DNA from 2 places in the Pseudoglutamicibacter albus genome. Region 2 is predicted to be linked to the other one. Evidence: predicted binding sites of a transcription regulator. Region 2 holds the regulator's gene; the other holds the start of a gene.
The links. Region 2 encodes HrcA, which represses chaperone genes, less so after heat shock. Its sites were predicted from a motif close to TTNGCACTCGNNNNNNNCGAGTGCNAA; they were not measured.
Positions count from the first base shown of each region.

Region 1: a site for HrcA is predicted at 1,091-1,117, ahead of groES (co-chaperone GroES). Genes of this name have one in related genera too.

Region 1 is NZ_JAVDXX010000001.1:1,508,151-1,511,718, reverse strand. It holds gene J2S67_RS06575 (class I SAM-dependent methyltransferase) at 1-949, opposite strand, end outside; gene groES (co-chaperone GroES) at 1,279-1,575, shown strand; gene groL (chaperonin GroEL) at 1,651-3,246, shown strand; gene guaB (IMP dehydrogenase) at 3,452-3,568, shown strand, end outside.
Region 2 is NZ_JAVDXX010000001.1:876,564-880,131, forward strand. It holds gene J2S67_RS03860 (16S rRNA (uracil(1498)-N(3))-methyltransferase) at 1-165, opposite strand, end outside; gene dnaJ (molecular chaperone DnaJ) at 169-1,296, opposite strand; gene hrcA (heat-inducible transcriptional repressor HrcA) at 1,387-2,433, opposite strand; gene J2S67_RS03875 (DUF3097 family protein) at 2,765-3,568, shown strand, end outside.

The DNA of each region.
Region 1 (3,568 bases), 630 kb from region 2:
CGTACGTGGCTGTGTCTGAGAGGACGGGAAGTGACAGGTTGCTGTCGGTTTCGATTATGGGCACATCCTCGCCGAGCGCGAGAGCATCTGAATCCAGGTCGGGGTGGGCGGCACTCGAGGTCAGTTCTGCAGTCTGATCGTCCTTCAACACCAGCGCGGCCCTCCGCACCTGCGCCCGCCGCGCCTCGTTAAACCACAGCGTGGCTTCGACCACGCTGCCGTTGTGCTCAACCCACTGCGCCTCCGCGGTCTCAGGGATCGATTCGTGCGGGATCCCAGGCCCGAGCTTGACCCCCATCGGAAGCCCACGGTCAGCCAGTGTCTCCACGAAAGACAACGGGGGAGAGAACGCTTCAGGGTTCCAGCGGCGGCGCGTGCCCGAAGTCGTGGTTTCGCGGCGTGCAGGGTCCATCCATACCGCATCGGCGGCAGAAATATCGGCTTCCTCAGCGAGCCCATGCACCACCGTGACGTTAGGGAACGGAGCGGTGTTCACGGTCGCCGCGGCTGCCGTGACCTCGTCGGCCTCGACCGCGGTCACATCGATTCCCAGCGCGGCCATCGCCATCGCGTCCGCACCCAAACCGCAACCGAGGTCCGCAACGTGCCCCACACCGGCATCGCGCATCCGGCCCGCATGGCGCGCAGCAACAGGTAGGCGGGTTGCCTGTTCGAGGCCCGCCTGCGTGAGAATCATCCGCTCAGCGAATGGCCCGAACTTAGCCCGAGCCTTGAAACGTAAGGCAAGCTGATGCACGACGGCGGAAACCAGGCCCGCTGGATGCCCGGCCTTGCGCAGGCTCAAGGTCAGCTCGGTTGCTAACTTCTTGGTCGCAGCCTGATCCGGGGTCAGCTGGGAGAGCAGCTCTTGGCCTTCAGGTGTGAAGGCCGCGGCGACCGGCTCCGCCGGGTTAGACGTGATGGAGCCTTCTTTTTTGCTGGATGCCATGCCTCCAGCTTGTCACGAATGTGCCGGAATGCGGCGTAGGGGAAACGAGGAGGTGATGGCGGCGAGGTGCGGCAGGGCGAGGTGTAGCAGAGCATCGGGTGGGGTAGTAGAGGGCGTGGCGAGCACGCTCAAGGCGAACAATTGGCACTCATCTTGACCGAGTGCCAGATAACTTCCTAAAGTGGAAGACATCAGCACTCGGAAGCCGAGAGTGCTAAATCCGAGTGCGCAAGCCATCAGCTGCTTCCGGTCGACACCCGCGACGACGCCCGGAGGACGCGTTGTATGGCCCGTACACCTACAGGTCTATTACGCAAAGGAGAGGTCCCATGTCGATCTCTATCAAGCCCCTCGAAGATCGCATCGTCATCCAGCAGCTCGAAGCCGAGCAGACCACCGCTTCCGGCCTGGTGATCCCAGACACCGCCAAGGAGAAGCCTCAGGAAGGCAAGGTTGTTGCCGTTGGTGCAGGCCGCGTGGATGACAAGGGCAACCGCATCCCAGTGGACGTCCAGGAAGGCGACGTCGTGATCTACTCCAAATACGGCGGCACCGAAGTCAAGATCGGCGGCGAGGAATACCTCGTTCTGTCCGCTCGTGACGTGCTCGCAGTAGTCGAGAAGTAACCCTTCCCGGTTTCTCACAACTCTTGATCTAGCGGCCTCCCGTAACCCGGTTGAGGCTATGAAGGAGTAAAACGAATGGCAAAGCAGCTTGCGTTCAATGACGCGGCGCGCAAGGCCCTCGAAGCCGGCGTTGATCGCCTGGCGGACACCGTCAAGGTCACACTCGGCCCGCGCGGGCGCAACGTGGTCCTCGACAAGCAGTGGGGCGCACCAACCATCACCAACGACGGTGTGACCATCGCTCGCGACGTCGAGCTCAAGGATCCATACGAGAACCTGGGTGCGCAGTTGGCTAAAGAAGTAGCCACCAAGACCAACGACATCGCCGGTGACGGCACGACCACCGCAACCGTTCTGGCGCAGGCCCTGGTCAAAGAAGGCCTACGCAACGTTGCGGCAGGTGCTGCACCAGGTGAAATCAAGCGCGGCATCGAAACCGCAGTCGAGGCCGTTGAGGCCCGCCTGCTGGAGAACGCGCGTGAAGTTCAGGACGAGAACGTCGCCCACGTCGGCGCGATCTCCGCGCAGTCCGATGAGGTCGGCGAGCTCCTGGCAGAGGCGTTCAAGAAGGTCGGCACCGACGGTGTCATCACCATCGAAGAATCCAACACGACCCAGACCGTGCTGGATGTGACCGAAGGCATGCAGTTCGATAAGGGCTACCTCTCGCCGCACTTCGTGACCGACGCTGAACGTCAGGAAGCAGTCCTCGAAGACGCTTACGTGCTGATCAATTCTGGCAAGATCTCCGCTCTGCAGGACATCGTTCCGTTGCTTGAGCATGTCTTGAAGGAATCCAAGCCGCTGTTTATCATCGCTGAAGACATCGAAGGCGAAGCGCTTTCGACCCTCGTGGTGAACAAGTTGCGCGGAACCCTCAACGTTGTTGCCGTGAAGGCCCCGGGCTTTGGCGACCGCCGCAAGGCGATGTTGCAGGACATCGCGATCCTCACCGGAGCCCAGGTAGTCTCCCAGGACCTCGGCTTGCGTCTGGACCAGGTTGGCCCAGAGGTGTTCGGTAAGGTCCGCCGCGTGACCGTGACCAAGGACAACACGACCCTGGTCGACGGTGCAGGCGATGACGAAGAGGTGGCCGCACGCGTAGCCCAGATCAAGGCAGAGTATGAGAACTCTGACTCCGAATGGGACAAGGAGAAGCTCCAGGAGCGCCTGGCTAAGCTCGCCGGCGGTGTTGGCGTCATCAAGGTTGGTGCCGCAACCGAGGTTGAGCTCAAGGAACGCAAGGCACGCATCGAAGACGCCGTGTCCTCGACCCGTGCAGCGCTTGAGGAAGGCATCGTCGCCGGTGGCGGTACCGCGCTGGTCGATGCGCTCCACGTGCTCGATGAAGACGAGAACCTCAAGGCATTCGAAGGCGACGCCGCAACCGGTGTTGACATCGTCCGCCGCGCCCTGGTGACCCCGGTCAAGCAGATCGCAGCCAACGCAGGCTTCGATGGATCCGTCATCGCAGCGAAGGTCTCTGAATCCCCAGCCAACCACGGTTTCAACGCCAAGACAGGCGTCTATGAAGACCTGCTGGCAGCTGGCGTGATCGACCCAGTCAAGGTGACCCGCTCGGCACTGCGCAACGCGGCATCGATCGCAGCGCTTGTGCTGACCACTGAAACCCTGGTTGTGGATAAGCCAGCCGAGGAAGACGAAGACTAAACCCTTCCTCCCGGCCCGGCGCAACCGGCTCAAGCGCTAGCCACAACACCAGCGTGAAAGCCGGCCGAAAGATCTGGTGGCCCGCCCGAGACGAACTCGGGCGGGCCACCGCCGTTTAAGTTGTACACATCACGGCCTTGCCCGCAACAACGCGCGACACTCTAAGATGGACACAAACCATCACCTGCCGTTGAAAGGTGCGTCCGTGAGCTCAAGCGATGACTTCAACCCATTTGCCTTCGAAGGCCTCACATACGATGACGTCCTGCTGTTACCAGGGCCAACCGATGTGATCCCTTCCGAGGCGGACACGACCACACAG
Region 2 (3,568 bases):
CAGCGTCACGATCGCTGCCCGGCCGCAACCATCCACAACCTGGACGGACTCCCCCGGTTCAAACCGCATGACACGCACGTGATGAGCCTCAGAGGCGCATAGTTGATACGTACCGCCTGGCTGCCAATGGGCCGCCGCGGGATCCATGAACGACTTCAGCGACACCGGTCAGCCCAGGAACTTTTCGCGCAGACGACTCATGAAACCACGTTGGGCGAGCTTGCCGCGTGTGAACTGCTCGTCTCGGGCTTGGGCAAGTTGCTCGAGAAGATCACGCTGCTGCTCATCAAGATTCTTAGGGGTCTCAACGTTGACCGTGACTCGCAGATCCCCACGGCGCCCGCCACGCAGAGACGGCACACCCAAACCAGCCAAGGTCAATGTCTCACCCGACTGGGTCCCGGGTTGAATATCAAGCTCTTGGTCACCATCGAACGTCTCTAGCGTGACCTCGGTGCCGAGCGCCGCCTGAGTCATCGGGACCGACAGGACCGCGTGAAGGTCGTTGCCGACGCGCTCGAAGGTCGCGTGGTTACGGACACTGATCTCAAGGTATAGGTCACCGTTCGGGCCGCCACCCGGACCAGCCTCGCCCTCGCCTTGTAGCTGAATCCGCGTACCCGAGTCGACACCCGCAGGGATCTTAATCGTCTTCTCGGTCTTCTCACGAACGCGACCTTCACCGTTGCATTCGGGGCACGGCTTGACCAGACGGCTACCGAAACCAGAACATGCAGGGCACTCGGAGAGAGTCATGACGTCTCCGAGCATCGAGCGGACCGGACGCTGAATATGCCCGGAGCCGTGGCATGTTTCACACGTGACTGGCTCGGTGTTGCCTTCGGTGCAGGAGCCGTGGCACAACGAACACACCACAGCAGTGGAAACCGTGATGGTCACCTCTTTACCTTGAACCGCATCGACAAGATCGATCGGAACCCGCACTAGACCGTCACGGCCCGGCTGAGTCCGTGACTTTGGTTGAGGGCGGCCACCCCCACCGCCGCCTCCGAAGAACGCATCGAAAATATCCCCGAAGCCACCGAATCCGCTGAATCCGCCGCCACCGAAACCACCGGATGCGCCGTTCTCATCGCCTGTGCGATCGTAATTGCGGCGCTTATCAGGATCAGAGAGCACCTCATAAGCGTGAGTGACCGCTTTGAACTTCTCGTGCGTGTCCTCACCCGGGTTCAAGTCAGGGTGGAGCTGACGGGCAAGCTTGCGGTAGGCGCGCTTGATTTCCTCTTCCGAAGCGTCCTGGGATACCCCCAGGGTTTCGTAGTGGTTAGCCATGACGTAAATAAGTCGCTTTCCTTGGCTGGTCTAGTTGTCTAGTCGTCTGAGTGGGCTAGCTGAATGAGTCGTATATGAATCTTTGTGCCTCTAGATGGACAGGATGCGGCTGAGGTAACGCGCGATCGCTCGTACTGCGCCCATCGAACCTGAATAGTCCATCCGGGTAGGGCCGAGTACCCCGAGCATCGCGGAACCATTAGCTCCATAACTGCTGGCCACAACTGAGGTGTCCGTGAGTTCCGCGTGGGTGTTCTCGCTTCCGATGCGGACCACAACCTGGTCGTCGTCGGCTTCCATCTCTGAAAGCAGACGCAACAAGACAACTTGCTCTTCAAGGGTTTCCAATAAACCTGTCAGATCTTTACGGAAGTCCTGTTGTGAACGGGCAAGATTCGCCGTGCCGGAAAGCACTACCCTATCGACCTGGTGCGCTGTCAACGCGGACGCGATCGCTCGGGCCACGGTGTGGGCGAAGTCCAGAAGCTGCCGCGGCAGGTTGAACCCAGTTGGGTCACCAGGTGGCGGTGAAGACACCGAAGTCAACACGCCGGTTACAGCGTGCAGCGGTTCCCCGACGATGTGCTCGGCAATCTGATCGCGCACTAAAGCGACGTCCACATCAGAGACCTCGTGCGGTGCTGGCACCATGCGTTGGGTCACATCGCCGTTGCTAGCGATCACAACGACCAGAACCTGGCCTGGCCCCATCGTGAGGATCTCAACGTGCCGGATCCGCGTGTTAGAAACCTTCGGGATCTGGATGACCGCAAGCTGCTGGGTCAATGCGGACAGCGCGCGTGCCGTGCGCGCAAGAACGTCGTCGAGTTCCTCCGCGCCTTCAAGTAGCTGGTGGATCGCGCGACGTTCGGCCGCCGAAAGCGGCTTGATGTCCTCGATACGGTCAACGAAATAGCGGTAGCCCTGCTCAGTCGGGATACGGCCGGCCGAGGTATGGGGTGCTTCGATGAGTCCCTGCTCCTCCAAGACCGCCATGTCGTTACGAATCGTGGCTGCCGAGACTCCAAGGTTATGCCGTTCAACGAGTGCGGCAGAACCGACCGGTTCGCGTGAGTTCACGTAATCGTCAACCACTGCGCGCAGCACATGCACGCGGCGCGCGGTTGCACGGCTCACCGGCTTATCGCTGTCTGGGCGGACCACCTGAACTCCTCCTGCCTCATCCGGAAACTACGTGCCAACTACCTGCCAGAGCCTCAGGAACCTCACAACTCTTCAGGAAACCTCTTCACGTTCCACTCTGGCACTCTAATGGCCTGAGTGCCAATTATATCGGTTACCGCCCCGTTGCGGGCCCTACCGGATCGGGTTGCCACCCCGCCGCATCGCCACCCCGCCGCACCGTGCAGGCAAAGGTCCCCTGCGGACGCGCTAGGGCATCGTAGGCTGTAAAAGACTAGAACCGGCAGAGCCGCCCACCTCGGAATGTACCTAAAGGAGCCCAGCTATGGATTGGAGCCAATGGGGCCCCGGCTCGATCTCTCACCCTGCCCGCAAAGCACCGCGCAAGGTCGCAGCCCATGTAGGGCTCGTGCTCGAAGACGTTCAAAGCGGTTTCGTTGGCGAGGTGATCCGGACCGAACGCTCCGGTGGCGTCCGGGTTCTCGAGTTGGAAGACGGGCGTGGGGCTCGCCGTTCTTTCCCTGCCGGTTTCGGGTTCTGGATCGACGGTGAACCCGTCGAGATCGTCGAGCCTGCCTCGATAGCGGAAGCTGAACCGGTCACGAAGATCTCGGCATCTGGCTCGGTGTATGTCGAAGGTGCCCGGGCCAAGACAGCCCGCGCGGCACGTATCTGGGTCGAGGGCATCCACGATGCCGCACTCATTGAAAAAGTGTGGGGCCACGATCTGCGTGTCGAAGGCATCGTCGTGGAACCGATGCACGGCGCCGATGACCTCGCAAGCCTCGTCGAAGAGTTCGCCCCTACACAGCAACGCAGGCTCGCGATACTACTGGACCACCTCGTCGAAGGCTCAAAAGAAACCCGTATCGCCGCCGAAGCGATGCGTGTTCCGGGAGCCCGCGAACACGTCCTGATCGTCGGGCATCCATTCGTGGACGTGTGGGAAGCAGTCAAACCTGAGAAAGTGGGGCTCACAACGTGGCCGCAGATCCCCCGCGGCCAAGACTGGAAACGCGGAATGCTGCGGCATCTAGGGTGGCCTGCTGAAACTGATGCCGACGTGGGGGCAGGTTTCTCCCGCATCCTCGAATCCGTCTCCAGCTACGCTGACCTGCGGCCTGAGCTG